One region of the Janthinobacterium sp. HH104 genome, then DNA from elsewhere that is predicted to be linked to it. Evidence: predicted binding sites of a transcription regulator. Region 1 holds the regulator's gene; the other holds the start of a gene.

Evidence for each region. The regulator LexA, encoded in region 1, represses DNA repair genes until DNA is damaged. The targets are predictions, from matches to a motif close to ACTGTATNNNNATACAGT.
Region 2: the regulator LexA is predicted to act here: its motif matches at 2,344-2,361, upstream of recA (recombinase RecA).

Annotation. Positions count from the first base shown of each region.
Region 1 is NZ_LRIB01000035.1:181,805-189,369, forward strand. Features, by position in the region: gene purF (amidophosphoribosyltransferase) at 1-844, shown strand, start outside; gene JAB6_RS15715 (cystathionine gamma-synthase family protein) at 951-2,192, shown strand; gene lexA (transcriptional repressor LexA) at 2,277-2,912, opposite strand; gene rpsF (30S ribosomal protein S6) at 3,188-3,577, shown strand; gene priB (primosomal replication protein N) at 3,598-3,897, shown strand; gene rpsR (30S ribosomal protein S18) at 3,923-4,213, shown strand; gene rplI (50S ribosomal protein L9) at 4,241-4,696, shown strand; gene JAB6_RS15745 (replicative DNA helicase) at 4,832-6,217, shown strand; gene JAB6_RS15750 (DUF47 domain-containing protein) at 6,311-6,937, shown strand; gene JAB6_RS15755 (inorganic phosphate transporter) at 6,977-7,565, shown strand, end outside.
Region 2 is NZ_LRIB01000013.1:31,434-38,998, forward strand. Features, by position in the region: gene JAB6_RS01015 (sensor histidine kinase) at 1-1,478, opposite strand, end outside; gene JAB6_RS01020 (response regulator transcription factor) at 1,475-2,209, opposite strand; gene recA (recombinase RecA) at 2,465-3,568, shown strand; gene recX (recombination regulator RecX) at 3,772-4,227, shown strand; gene JAB6_RS01035 (class I SAM-dependent methyltransferase) at 4,384-5,922, shown strand; gene JAB6_RS01040 (DUF2889 domain-containing protein) at 6,200-6,760, shown strand; gene sucC (ADP-forming succinate--CoA ligase subunit beta) at 6,839-7,565, shown strand, end outside.

The DNA of each region.
Region 1 (7,565 bases):
CGAAGCCGTCTTCATCGATGCCGACAAGAAATTGCACAGCGCCCAGTGCGCCGACAATGCCAGCCTGAACCCGTGCGTGTTCGAATTCGTCTACCTGGCCCGTCCCGACTCCGTCATCGACGGCGCTTCCGTGTACGCCACGCGCCTGAAAATGGGCGAATACCTGGCCGAGAAGATCCGCGCCGAATTGCCAGGCGTGCATATCGACGTGGTCATGCCGATTCCCGATTCCTCGCGTCCGGCCGCCATCCAGCTGGCCATGGCGTTGAACATCGAGTACCGCGAAGGCTTCATCAAGAACCGCTACATCGGCCGTACCTTCATCATGCCGGGCCAGGCGGCACGCAAGAAATCCGTGCGCCAGAAGCTCAACGCGATCCCGTCCGAATTCAAGGATAAAGTGGTGCTGCTGGTCGACGATTCCATCGTGCGCGGCACCACCAGCCGTGAAATCGTGCAGATGGCGCGTGAAGCGGGCGCGACGAAGGTCATCTTCGCCTCGGCCGCGCCACCGGTGATCTACCCGAACGTGTACGGCATCGACATGCCGACGCGCGACGAGCTGATCGCCTACGGCCGCACGACGGAAGAAGTGTGCCGCGAAATCACGGCCGACTACCTCGTGTACCAGGATATCGGCGCGCTGAAGCAGGCGATCGCCGACGTCAACCCGGCCCTGACGAACTTCGAGGCATCGTGCTTCGATGGCGTGTACGTGACGGGCGACGTGTCGCAGGAATACCTGGACCGCCTGGAATATGCGCGCCACCATCCGAAGGCGGCAGCGCCCGAAGATACGCCCCGTTCCCAGCTGAACCTGAACCTGGCGACAACGGAAGCATAAGTACCTGCCCGGCCGATGCCGGGCTTTTTTTGGGGTCGGACCTTCAGGTCTGACCCCAGCACTTGCCTTGGGTTAAGCGGCAAGACGAGTATTTGGAACTTCCACCATGACCAACAAAAAAACCTACGGCTTCACCACCACCATCCTGCACAACGACCGCCGCAAGGGCATCGAGCACGGCTCGCTGCACAAGCCCGTGCACACTTCCGTTGCCTTCGGTTACGCCGATGCGCGCCAGCTCGCGTCCGTGTTCCAGGGCAAGGAGCCGGGCTTCCGTTATGGCCGCCAAGGCAACCCGACCGTCTCCGCGCTGGAAGACAAGGTCAACAAGATGGAAGACGGCGTGGCGACTTTGTGCTTCGCCACCGGCATGGGCGCCATCGGCGCCGTGGTGCAATCGTTGCTGCGCGCGGGCGACCATGTCGTGTCGTCGGCCTTTTTGTTTGGCAACACCAACAGCTTGTGGCAAACGGTGACGGGGCAGGGCATCGGCGTGTCATTCGTCGACGCCACCGAGGTGGCCAATGTGGCTGCGGCCATCACGCCGGCCACGCGCATCGTGTTTGTGGAAACCATCGCCAATCCGCGCACGCAGATCGCTGACCTGAAGAAAATCGGCGACTTGTGCCACGAGAAGGGCATCTTGTACATCGTCGACAACACGATGACGACGCCATATCTGTTCCGCCCGAAAGCTGTGGGCGCGGGCCTGGTGGTCAATGCCTTGACGAAATCCATCGGCGGCCACGGCAATGCCCTGGGCGGCAGCTTGACGGACACGGGCGTGTTCGACTGGACGCAGTATCCGAACATTTTCGAGAATTACAAGAAGGCGGCGCCCGCGCAGTGGGGCATCGCGCAAATCCGTGCCAAGGCTTTGCGCGACTTCGGCGCCTCGCTGGGGCCGGAAGCTGCGCATCATATCGCCGTCGGCGCGGAAACCATGGCCTTGCGCATGGACCGCACCTGCTCGAACGCCCTGGCGCTGGCCAACATGCTGCAGGCCGACCCGAGAGTGGCTGCCGTGCATTATCCTGGCCTGGCGTCGCACCCGCAGCATGCGCTGGCCACCGACTTGTTCCGCAGCTATGGCTCGTTGTTCAGCTTTGAGCTGAAAGATGGCATCGACTGCTTCGATTTCCTCAATCGTCTCAATCTTGCCATTCCCGCCAGCAACCTCGGCGACACGCGCACCCTGGTCATTCCCGTCGCCCACACGATTTTCTACGAGATGGGTGCCGAGCGCCGCGCCAGCATGGGCATCGCCGAATCGCTGATCCGCGTGTCCGTCGGTATTGAGGACGAGGCGGATCTGCTTGAGGATTTCCGAGGAGCGTTGGAGGGCTGAGAGCGGTGTTGGTGATTAGGCCATGTGCCAGTTGTGAGGCAAACTAAAAACTGGGGTCAGACCCGGCGGGTCTGAGCATGCAGCTTAATGCCAGCTGCGCATGAGTCCTACCGCCAAACCTTCCAAAGCAAACTCGTCTTCGGGCGACACTGTAATCACCTTGAAGTCCGGATTTTCCGGCAGCAGTTCGATGACGGAGCCCGTCTTCTTGTAGCGCTTGACGGTGACTTCGTCGCCGATGCGGGCGACGACGATCTGGCCATTCTTGGCGCTGTCGACTTTTTTCACGGCCAGCAAGTCGCCATCCATGATGCCGGCGTCGCGCATGGACCAGCCGCGCACCTTCAGCAGGAAATCGGGCTTGGCCGAGAACAGGGCCGGGTCCACGTTGTAGCTCGCTTCCAGGTTTTCCTGGGCCAGGATGGGCGAACCGGCCGCCACCCGGCCGATCAGGGGCAGCGACATCAGCAGGGCTGCCGGCACTTTCGACGGCGGCGCTTCGGCGGCCGCACCGATCAGGCGGATGCCGCGCGAGGTGCCGGGCGAAATCTCGATCGCGCCCTTGCGGGCCAGGGCCTGCAAATGCTCTTCGGCCGCATTGGCCGATTTGAAACCCAGTTCATTGGCGATTTCGGCACGGGTGGGAGGAAAGCCCGTGTTTTCAATCGCGTCCTTGATCAGGTTCAGGATTTGTTCTTGTCGTGCTGTCAGCTTGATCATGAGCGGTGGGTGCATACTAAAATGCTGTCTATATGAACAGTCTGTATTTTTGTACAGTATCGCCCACTATGCAAGGGGATTTCCGTGTTTTGGGCGAATTTCGCAAGAAATACTTGTCCACGGCCGGAAAGCACGGCGGCGCACGGGTTTTTCGGGCGCTTGTGGAAGGAATGATTGAAACGTTTGCAAAAGGCGGTTATAATCTTCGGCTGACCTTCCCACACCCGTCTTGACGCCGGGGTGGGCGATTATCAATCCGACCTGAAGGAGTTTGCATGCGTCATTATGAAATAGTCTTTATCGTCCATCCGGACCAAAGCGAGCAAGTGCCCGCGATGATCGAACGCTACAAAGCCAGCGTAACCACCCGCGGCGGTTCGGTTCACCGCGTGGAAGATTGGGGCCGCCGTCAAATGGCTTACTCGATCCAAAAGCTGCCTAAAGCACACTACATCTGCCTGAACATCGAATGCGACAACGAGACCCTGGTCGAGTTGGAAACAGCATTCAAATTCAATGATGCCGTGTTGCGTCACCTGACCGTTAAAATGAAGAAAGCTGAAACAGCTCCTTCGCCGATGATGAAATCGGTACAACGCGAAGACGCGGCCAAAAGCCACCGCACCGAAGCACCAGCAGCCGCTCCAGCCGCAGCAGCAGCTTAATTCTTGACCAGGATCGTGCGCTGAACCAGCTACAAGTAACCGCCATCATTGCCGAGCGCGAAATATTGCGCTATACCCCGGCAGGGCTGCCGATTGTGAATGCAGTATTGCAACACAGTTCGCAGCAGATGGAAGCAGGGATTGCCCGTTTGACCGAGTTTGATGTTGCCGCGCTAGCCGCTGGCGAAATCTCAGGCAGGTTCAGTCAGGCAAGCTTGGGCGGGGTATATCAGTTCACGGGTTTCCTGGCCAGGAAGAGCCGCAACAGCAAGAGTTTGGTGTTTCACATCATTGATTTTAGTGCAGTCAATTCTGACTAGCGCATTTTAGATACAGGAGCCTGACATGGCATTCGGTAAAAAGTTCGACAAAAATAAGCTCAAGCTTAAAGAAAAACGCAAACAGCAAAACCCGTTGTTCAAACGCAAGAAGTTCTGCCGCTTCACCGCAGCTCACGTTGAGCAAGTCGACTACAAAGACGTCGACACGCTGAAAGACTTCGTCCAAGAAAACGGCAAGATCATGCCAGCACGCCTGACCGGTACCAAAGCGCACTACCAGCGCCAAGTTGACACCGCAATCAAGCGCGCTCGCTTCCTCGCGCTGCTGCCATACACCGATCTGCACCACGCTTAATCGGTCAGATATTCCTGGAGAAGAACTATGCAAATCATTCTGTTAGAAAAAGTTGTTAACGTCGGTAACCTCGGCGAAGTCGTCAAAGTCAAAGACGGTTACGCACGTAACTTCCTGATCCCGCAACGCCTGGCACGTCGTGCTACGGCAACCGCTGTGGCTGAATTCGAAGTCAAGCGCGCCGAACTGGAAAAAGCTGCTGCCGCCAAACTGGCCGCATCGCAAGCCCAGGGCGAAAAACTGAGCGGCCTGACCGTTCAAGTTGCTCAAAAAGCTGGTGTTGATGGCCGTCTGTTCGGTTCCGTCACCAACTTCGACATCGCTGAAGCGCTGACCAAGCAAGGTTTTGCTGTTGAAAAAGCACAAATCCGCATGCCTACCGGCCCGCTGAAGATCGTTGGCGAGCACAACGTTTCGGTTGCTCTGCACACCGACGTGGTCGTGGAAGTTGTTATCGCTGTCGTTCCAGACGCGAACGCGTAATTGTCTGCGGGCCTGGCCCGCAAGCATTGCCGCACTATGAAAAGCCGGGTTCGCCCGGCTTTTTTGTGGCCTTTTTTTCGCTCAATTTCAGCCCTTTATTTTTGCCATCACGCCGAAGCGGGTATAATTCGCGCCATGAACGCCCCCTCTGATCCGCAACTGGATTCCCTCCGTATTCCGCCGCATTCGATCGAAGCAGAACAATCCGTCATCGGTGGTCTGCTGCGCGACAATGCCGCATATGACCGCATCGCCGACTTCATGCATGCGGAGGATTTCTATCGCTATGACCATCGCATCATCTTCGAGCAAATCGTCAAGATGGTTAACGCTTCCAAGCCAGCCGATGTCATTACTGTTTTTGAAACCCTGACCCAGCTCGGCAAGGCCGATGACGTGGGCGGACTCGCTTACCTGAATGCCATGGCGCAAAACACGCCATCGGCCGCGAACATCCGGCGTTACGCCGAGATCGTGCGCGACCGCGGCGTGCTGCGTAAACTCATCACCGTCGCCGACGATATCTCCGGCACGGCCTTCAGCCCGCAAGGCAAGGAAGTCAAGCAGATGCTTGACGAGGCCGAATCGAAGATTTTCGCCATTGCCGAAGAAGGCGCGCGCGGCGCCCAGGGCTGGACCGCCATCCAGCCCCTGCTGACGCAGGTGGTCGAGCGTATCGACGAACTGTACAGCCGCGACAACCAGAGTGAAATCACGGGCGTGCCCACCGGTTTCATCGACCTCGACCGCATGACCTCGGGTCTGCAGCCGGGCGACCTGGTAATCGTGGCGGGCCGTCCTTCGATGGGCAAGACGGCGTTTTCCGTCAACATCGGCGAAAACGTGGCCATCGACAGCGGCTTGCCCGTGGCCGTGTTCTCGATGGAGATGGGCGGCGCCCAGCTGGCCATGCGTATGCTCGGCTCCGTCGGACAGCTCGACCAGCACCGTTTGCGTACTGGCCGCCTGAACGACGAAGACTGGCCGCGCCTGACGAACGCCATTCAAAAGATGAACGACGCGCAGTTGTACATCGATGAAACGCCGGCGCTCAATTCCATCGAATTGCGCGCCCGCTCGCGCCGCTTGTCGCGTCAATGCGGCAAGCTGGGCCTGATCATCGTCGATTACTTGCAACTGATGTCGGCCAATACGCCGGGCGACAACCGCGCCACGGAGATTTCCGAGATTTCGCGGGGCTTGAAAGGCCTGGCGAAAGAACTCGGATGCCCCGTGATCGCGCTGTCCCAGCTGAACCGCTCGCTGGAACAACGCCCGAACAAACGTCCTGTCATGTCCGACTTGCGCGAATCGGGCGCTATTGAGCAGGATGCCGACGTGATCCTGTTCATTTACCGCGACGAGGTGTATAACCCCGACTCGCCGGACAAGGGAACGGCCGAGATCATCATCGGTAAACAACGTAACGGTCCAATCGGCAGCATCCGCCTCACCTTCATGGGGCAATACACCAAATTTGGCAATTACAGTGGTGGCCTGGCGCTTTACCAAGGCGACTAAGACTCAGCAGCACTGGCATTCCATCGGCCGCCCCCGACAACGGGGCGGCTTTCTGTAGTAAATAACACGACTCAATGCTTAACGGAGAATGACATGTTTGGACGCTTGATGCCCACTGAGGGCAAGTTTTTTGAATTGTTTAACCAGCACGCGGAACTGTGCGTCAAGGGCGCCAAAGAGATGCTCGGCCTGATGACCAATTTCGACGACCTGGAAAACCGCGTGCATGCGATCGAGAGCATCGAGAAACAGGCGGACAAAGTCACCTACGCCACCGTGGAAATGCTGCACAAGACCTTCATCACGCCGATCGACCGCGACGACATCCATCAGCTGATCACGCGCCAGGACGACATCCTCGACCTGCTGGAAGATGCGGCGCAAACCGTCTCGCTGTACGACCTGAAGGCCGTCACGCCGGAAGCCAAGCGCCTGGCCGAACTGGTGCTGGCCTGTACCGAAAAAGTGCGCGACGCCGTCGCCATGCTGCACAACATGGACAACTCGCGCAAGATCGTCGCCATCTGCGAAGAGATCGACCGCCTGGAATCGGACGCCGATCACGTGATGCGCGCCGCCATGTCCAAGCTGTTCCGCGACGAACCGGACGTGCGCAATCTGATCAAGCTGAAAGCGATCTACGAAATTCTGGAAACCGTGACCGACCGTTGCGAAGATGTGTCCAATATTATCGAAGGCATCATCGTCGAAAACGCGTAAGCGTTGGGCCTGTCCTGAACCAGAATCAGAAAAGAAACTATAATGACCATACAAATCAGCATCTACGTGCTAGGCCTGTTGATCGTCCTGGCGCTGCTGTTTGACTTCATGAACGGCTTCCACGATGCCGCCAACGCGATTGCCACGGTGGTCTCGACGGGCGTATTGAAACCGCAGACCGCGGTTGCCATGGCTGCCACGTTCAACTTTGTCGCCATCTTCGTGTTCCACCAGCTGACCGTGGCCGCCACGGTGGGCAAGGGCACCATCGATCCGGCAGTGATCGACCAGTACGTGATCTTCGGCGCGCTGATGGGCGCCATCTTCTGGAATTTGTTTACTTGGTACTACGGCATTCCATCGTCGTCCTCGCACGCGCTGATCGGCGGCCTGGTGGGTGCCGCTGTCGCCAAGTCCGGCACGGGCGCGCTGGTCGCGGCCGGCCTGTGGAAAACCGTCGCCTTCATCGTCATCGCACCGGTACTGGGCTTCGTGTTCGGCTCCATCATGATGCTGATTGTGTCATGGATATTCGTGCGTTCGACGCCGCGCAAGGTCGACAAGTGGTTCCGCCGTTTGCAATTGGTCTCGGCGGCCGCCTACAGCCTGGGCCACGGCGGCAACGATG
Region 2 (7,565 bases), on a different contig from region 1:
AGCAGGGTGCCCGGCAGCTTCGGCGACTGCGCGCGCGGATTGTTAAAAATATCGACTTCGGCGCCATGCTGCTGCGCAATTTCTCGCACGATGGCCAGGCCCAGGCCGCTACCGTCGACATTGCTGCCGAGAATGCGGTAAAAGCGTTCGAACACGTGGGCCCGCTCGGCCGGCGCAATGCCGGGACCCGTATCTTCCACTTCCAGGATGGCCAGTTCCAGGGTGCTGCGCACGCGCACCGTGACGCTGCCGCCCGACGGCGTGTAGCGCAGGGCGTTGTCGATCAGGTTGCTCAGCAGCTCGCGCAGCATCATGGCATTGCCGGAAATCATGATCGAATACGCGGGCTGCTCGAAGCCCAGGTCGATATGCTGGGCAAACGAAGCTTGAACCCAGTCCTGCACCACGCCGCGCGCCAGTTCGCTCAGCTCGATCGGCTCGAACGCCGTGCCCGCCTGCGGCTGGTTTTCCGCGCGCGCCAGGGCCAGCAACTGGTTGACGAGGCGCGTGGCCGCTTCCGAACTTTTCGCCAGTTGCAGCAGCGAGCGGTGGATCTCGTCGTGATCGGTCTGGCGCAGGGCCAGTTCCGACTGCATGCGCATGCCGGCCAGCGGCGTTTTCATCTGGTGCGCGGCATCGGCGATGAAGCGTTTCTGCATGTCGATCGACAGCGATAGCCGCGCCAGCATCTCGTTGAGCGAACCGACCAGCGGCGTGATTTCCTCGGGTACCTGGCCCGATTCGATCGGCGATAAATCGTCGGGTGGCCGGGCGCGTATGCGCTCCTGCAATTGCGCCAGCGGCGACAGGCCGCGCGCCAGGGCAAACCAGACGAGAGCCAGGATCACGGGCAGGATGATGAACTGCGGCAAAATCACGCCCTTGATGATTTCATTGGCCAGCTGGGCGCGTTTCTCCAGGGTTTCGGCAACTTGTACCAGCGCGCGGTGCGGCTCATCGTCGTTGTCGGCAGGAATGTCGAGATAGCTGAACGCCACGCGCACGGGCGTGCCGTGGATGGTGTCGTTGCGAAATAGCACCATGCCGCTGCGGTATTTGTCGGGATCCTGCGGCGGCGGCAAATCGCGGTCGCCGGCCAGGTATTCGCCGCGCGGACCCACCACCAGGTAATATAGGGTGTCGACATCGTCGCCGCGCAGCAAGTCGCGGCCATTATTATTGCTGCTGTTCTTGTCCGGCGCGCGGCGCAACATGGCGCCATCGGCCTGCTTGACTTGCTGCGTGAGCACGGTCACGCTGTCTTCCAGCGCATGGTCGAACGGCTGATTGGCGATGCCCTTGGCCACCAGATAGGTGATGGCGATGCTCATCGGCCACAGCAGCAGCAGGGGCGCCAGCATCCAGTCGAGGATTTCGCCGAACAGCGAGTGCTCGATCGTGTCATCCTGCTCCGTGGTGGGCGGCTCGAACCAGTCGTCGTCGTCCGGCTCGTCCGCTGGCGCCTCGCGCGCCTTCACTTGCTGGCGGGTCCGCTGGCCGGGCTTGCCGACTCGCCCGCTTCAGCGTTCAGGCGCGCCGCTTCCGAATATTTTTCCAGGCAATAGCCGAGGCCGCGCACGGTGGCGATGCGCACGCCGCCTACTTCGATCTTCTTGCGCAGGCGGTGCACATACACTTCGATGGCGTTGTTCGACACTTCCTCGCCCCATTCGCACAGGTGGTCGACCAGCTGCTCTTTCGAGACGAGGCGGCCGGTGCGACCCAGCAGGATTTCCAGCAAGCCCAGTTCGCGCGCCGACAGGTCGAGCATCTGGTCGTTGATGTAGGCGCTGCGCCCCACCTGGTCGTAGCTGAGGGGGCCGTGCTTGATGATGGTGGCGCCGCCGCCGGCGCCGCGGCGCGTCAGGGCGCGCACTCTTGCCTCGAGTTCCGACAAGGCGAACGGCTTGGCCATATAATCATCGGCACCGAGGTCGAGGCCATTCACGCGTTGTTCGATGGAATCGGCGGCCGTCAGGATCAGCACAGGCAGCAGCGAAGCGCGTGCGCGCAGGCGGCGCAGCACTTCCAGGCCGGACATTTTCGGCAGGCCCAGGTCGAGGATCAGCAAGTCGAATTCCTGGGTGGACAGGGCCGTATCGGCCTCTTGCCCCGTCTTGACGTAGTCGATCGCATAACCGGACTGGCGCAGCGAGCGGGTCAGGCCATCGGCCAGCACGCTGTCATCTTCGGCAAGTAAAATACGCATGGTGCACTTCCTATGCTTTGCGGCGGTAGAAGCTTGTATTGTGTTTCATTTTCCGCAAGGTGGCGAATTTTTGTGAAAATCCACGCTTGTATTGATCTGTTTCAAAACAAATCCACGTTCCGCTTGCATTGATCACTGTTTTTTTATACAGTACTGTCTGTGTAAAGAATTTAACCCACTGGCGCTATCGCAGGCTGCACGGTTCACGTAGATGCGTCACGTGAATCCGCAACTGTAGAACGGCTGAAAGAACATATGGACGATAAAAAAGCTGTAGTACCCGCATCGGAAAAAGCCAAGGCGCTCGCCGCCGCACTGGCGCAGATCGAGAAGCAGTTTGGCAAAGGTTCGGTCATGCGCATGGATGCCAGCGCACCGATCGAAGAAGTGCAAGTCGTGTCGACCGGTTCGCTCGGCCTCGATATCGCGCTGGGCGTGGGCGGCTTGCCGCGCGGCCGCGTGGTGGAAATCTACGGTCCGGAATCGTCGGGTAAAACCACCTTGACCCTGCAAACCATCGCCGAAATGCAAAAACTGGGCGGCACGTGCGCCTTTATCGATGCCGAGCACGCGCTCGACGTCGGCTACGCGCAAAAGCTGGGCGTGAACCTGCACGAATTGCTGATCTCGCAACCGGACACGGGCGAGCAGGCGCTGGAAATCTGCGACGCCCTCGTCCGTTCGGGCAGTGTCGACCTCGTCGTCATCGACTCCGTGGCCGCACTGACGCCACGCGCCGAGATCGAAGGCGACATGGGTGATTCCCTGCCAGGCCTGCAAGCGCGTCTGATGTCGCAAGCCCTGCGCAAGCTGACCGGTTCCATCAACCGCACCAATACCCTGGTCATCTTCATCAACCAGATCCGCATGAAGATCGGCGTGATGTTCGGCAGCCCGGAAACAACCACGGGCGGCAATGCGCTGAAATTCTACGCCTCCGTGCGTCTGGACATCCGCCGCACCGGTTCGATCAAGTCCGGCGATGAAGTGATCGGCAACGAAACCAAGGTCAAGGTCGTCAAGAACAAGATCGCGCCACCGTTCAAGGAAGCGCACTTCGACATCCTGTACGGCGCAGGTACTTCGCGCGAAGGCGAAATCCTGGACCTGGGCTCGGATGCCAAGATCGTGGAAAAATCCGGTTCGTGGTACAGCTACAACGGCGAACGCATCGGCCAGGGCAAGGACAACGCCCGCGCCTTCCTGCAAGAGCGTCCGGCGCTGGCCCGCGAAATCGAAAACAAGGTCCGCGCTTCGCTGGGCGTGCGCGAACTGCCGCCGCTGGCTGCTGAAAAGCCGGAAAAAGCGGACAAAGCCGCCGACAAGGCTGCCAAGGCTGCGGAAGCCAAGCCAGAGTAGGTCGGATTAGCGCGGCAAAGCCGCGCGTAATCTGACAACACCACAGACGTCAACAATGTTGTCGGATTACGGCCCAAGGGGCCTAATCCGACCTACGCATGGCTTGCCGCAAGGTAGGACCATGATCGCCGTCCCGCGCTGTTGCGCCGGGCGGCGATTGTGTTTGGGTGATGTGATTGTGGAATGAAAGACAAGGTGGGTGTATGGCCGCAGTACAACTAAGCCTGAAGGGCAGGGCGCTACGCTTTTTGTCGATGCGTGAACACAGCCGCATGGAATTGCGGCGCAAGCTGCAGCGCCATGCGCAAGAGGGCGATGACGTGGAAGCCTTGCTTGACAGCCTAGAGCAAGCGAACTGGCTGTCGCAGGAGCGCTTTTCCGAGTCGCTGATCCACCGCCGCTCGGCCCGCTTCGGCAATAGCCGCATCATGGCCGAGCTGCAAAGCCATGGCATCGGCGGCGAGGCGCTGCAGGAACTCAAGGCGGGCCTGGCCGAAGGGGAAGTTGCGCGCGCCTGCGAAGTCTGGCGCCGCAAGTTTGGCGAAGTGGCGCAGGACGCGGAGCAGCGCAACAAGCAGATGCGCTTCCTGATGCAGCGCGGCTTTTCCCAGCGCGCCGTGCAAGCGGCCTTGAAGGGGCTGGATCCCGACGAGGAATGAGGCTGGTCATGGCGCGCCGGCCGGCCTCCGTCGTGCCCCATGAACTGCGCTTTCAAACGCCGTCTGTTTCCAGTATGGCGACGCCGCGCGATAAGGTATTCTGGCGCTCGAACGCTGTGCGATGCGCGCAGCACCACTGACCGTGACAGGATCGAGATGAGCAACTGGAATGCCGGCTATATGGCCGAAATCGCCTATACCTATGGCTATTACGAAGAATTGAATCCTCTGCGCCTGCGGCTGCCCCTGCTGGCTGCCGGGCTTGCCTTGCCGGCCAGCGGCACGGCTTGCGAGCTGGGCTTTGGCCAGGGCATCAGCGCCAACATCCATGCGGCGGCGTCTTCCACGCGCTGGCATGGCAATGATTTCAATCCGTCCCAGGCCGCCTTTGCGCAGGAGCTGGCCAGCGTGGCCGGCGCCGGCGCACAGTTCACGGACGAATCGTTCGCGCAGTTTTGCTGCCGTGACGACTTGCCCGATTTCGACTTTATCTGCCTGCACGGGATCTGGAGCTGGGTCTCGGCAGAAAATCGCGCCTTGATCGTCGATTTCCTGCAGCGCAAGCTGAAAGTGGGTGGCGTCGCCTATATCAGCTATAACACGCAGCCGGGCTGGAGTGCCATGATGCCGATGCGCGACTTGCTGGCCGAGCATAGCCGCGTCATGAGCGCGCCCGGCGTGGGCGTGCTGGCACGAGTCGACGGCGCCATCGATTTTGTCGACAGGATGATCGCCGTGCAACCGCGCTATCTGGAGGCCAATCCCCTGCTGGCGGACCGTTTCGAGAAGCTGAAAGCGCTGGACCGCAACTATATTGCACACGAATATTTCAATGCGGATTGGCAGCCGATGGCCTTTTCCAGCGTTGCGGCCATGCTGGGCGAGGCCAAGCTGGAGTTCGCCTCGTCCGCCAACTATACCGCTCTGGTCGACATGCTGAACCTGACGGCCGAACACCAGCAATTCCTGGCCGGGATACCCGATCCCGTCTTCCGCGAGACGACGCGCGCCTTTCTCGTCAACGAGCAATTCCGCAAGGATTACTGGGTCAAGGGCGCGCGCAGGCTGACGCCGTTGGCCCAGGTCAGCGCCGTGCGGGCCGTGCGCGTGATGCTGGCCGTGCCCCGCGACGAAGTGGTGTTGAGCGTGCATGGGGTGCTGGGCGACGCCGATATGGACGAGCGCGTGTATGCGCCCGTGCTCGACGCCATGGCCGACCATCGCGTGTACACGATAGGCGAACTGGAGCTGCAACTGGCGGGTAGCGAAGCCGGCCTGGCCGCCTTGCTGCAGATCATATTGGTGCTGGTCAGCAAGGGCAGCGTGCTTGCCGTCCAGGACGAGGCCGACATCGCCGTGGCGCGGCCGCGGACGGCGCGGCTGAATGCGCACTTGCTGGAGCAGGCGCTGGCAAGAACCGACTTGCACAGCCTCGCCAGCCCCCTGACGGGCGGCGGCGTGGTTGTATCGCATTTACAACAACTGTTCCTGTGGGCAAAACAGCAAGGTTGTCCAACGCCGCAAGAATGGGTGCGCGCGACGTGGCCGGTACTGCTGCGCCTGGAGCAACTGCTGACGAAGGACGGGCAGCCCTTGTTGACGGAAGAGGAAAACCTGGCCGAACTGCTGGCGCGCGCGGAATATTTTTCCGCGCGCACCTTGCCCGTTTTACGCGCACTGGGTGTGGCTGACTGAAGCGCGGTGCCGGCCAGTGCGCCGGTGCCGCAGGCATGCTTTCAAGTTATCTGCATTGTGAATAATTGTCATTGATTTTGCGATTTTCGTTAATGATTTGCGGCAGACGGCACGACCAATAAAAAATTATGTTGCGGCGCAACTAGCGCCCTGTGTGCTACACTTTTAGGGTTTTTGCGGCGCCGCAGGTGCGGTTGCTGTTCGTAGAAGCTGCGAACAGAGTGCTTTAGGCACATGGCTGCTTACTAATTATGGCCGCGCAAGCGGCATCGGTCTTATGCCCCTGTCAACTCCCGTATCCCGGCGCGCCCTACGGCACTCCCGCGTTATCGACGTCCAAGCGTATATGCGCGACGACGGCCTGTGGGATATTGACGCCCATATCACCGACATCAAAAGCTATGACGCGACCCTGGCCTCCGGCCCCCGTCCCGCCGGCGCCCCTCTGCATGACCTCCACTTACGTATTACCGTCGATCGCGAACTGACCATTGTCGAGGCCGAAGCTGCCTCCGATGCCGTGCCCTATCCCGGTTTTTGCGATACCATCGGCCCCGCTTACAGGGCGCTGATCGGTTTGAATTTATTGAAGAATTTCCGCCGCGACTTGAAACAGCGCCTGGCGGGAATCGCTGGCTGTACCCATTTGACCGAACTGGCGCAAGTCTTGCCGACTGCGACGGTTCAGGCATTTGCCGGCGATGTCTGGTCGACCCGTGACGGTGAGAATGCTGACTTGTCGCATGAAAAGCCGTTTCAACTCGACAAATGCCACGCCCTGCGCACCGATGGCGGGGCGGTGGCACAGTATTACCCGCGCTGGGTAGCCAAAGCGTGACCCCGGCGCTCTGTTTTTCCTGTTTTTTTTGCACCACTAACCGTATTTTTACAAATCAGTATCAGAAGGGAAGCCAGCATGAAAATCCATGAGTATCAAGCCAAAGAAATCCTCCGGCAGCACGGAGTGACGGTACCACGCGGTATTCCGTGCATGTCCGTCGAAGAAGCCGTCAAGGCTGCGGAAACCCTGGGCGGCCCGGTATGGGTTGTCAAGGCGCAGATCCACGCAGGTGGCCGCGGCAAGGGCGGCGGCGTGAAAGTGGCAAAATCGATCGAACAGGTCAAGGAATACGCTGACCAGATCATGGGCATGCAGCTGATCACGCACCAGACCAGCGCCGAAGGCCAGAAAGTCAACCGCCTGCTGGTGGAAGAAGGCGCCGACATCAAACAAGAACTGTACGTTTCGCTGGTCACCGACCGCGTCACCCAGAAAATCGTCCTGATGGCTTCGTCCGAAGGCGGTATGGACATCGAAGAAGTGGCAGAGAGCCACCCTGAGAAGATCCACCACGTCACCATCGATCCAGGCACCGGCCTGACCGATGCCCAGGCAGACGACATCGCCGCCAAGATCGGCGTGCCTGCCGGCTCCATCGCCGACGCCCGCGTCAACCTGCAAGGCCTGTACAAAGCGTACTGGGAAACCGATTGCTCGCTGGCCGAGATCAACCCGCTGATCGTCACCGGCAGCGGCAAAGTCATCGCCCTGGACGCCAAGTTCAACTTTGACCCGAACGCCCTGTTCCGTCATCCGGAAATCGTCGCCCTGCGCGATCTGGACGAAGAAGATCCAGCTGAAA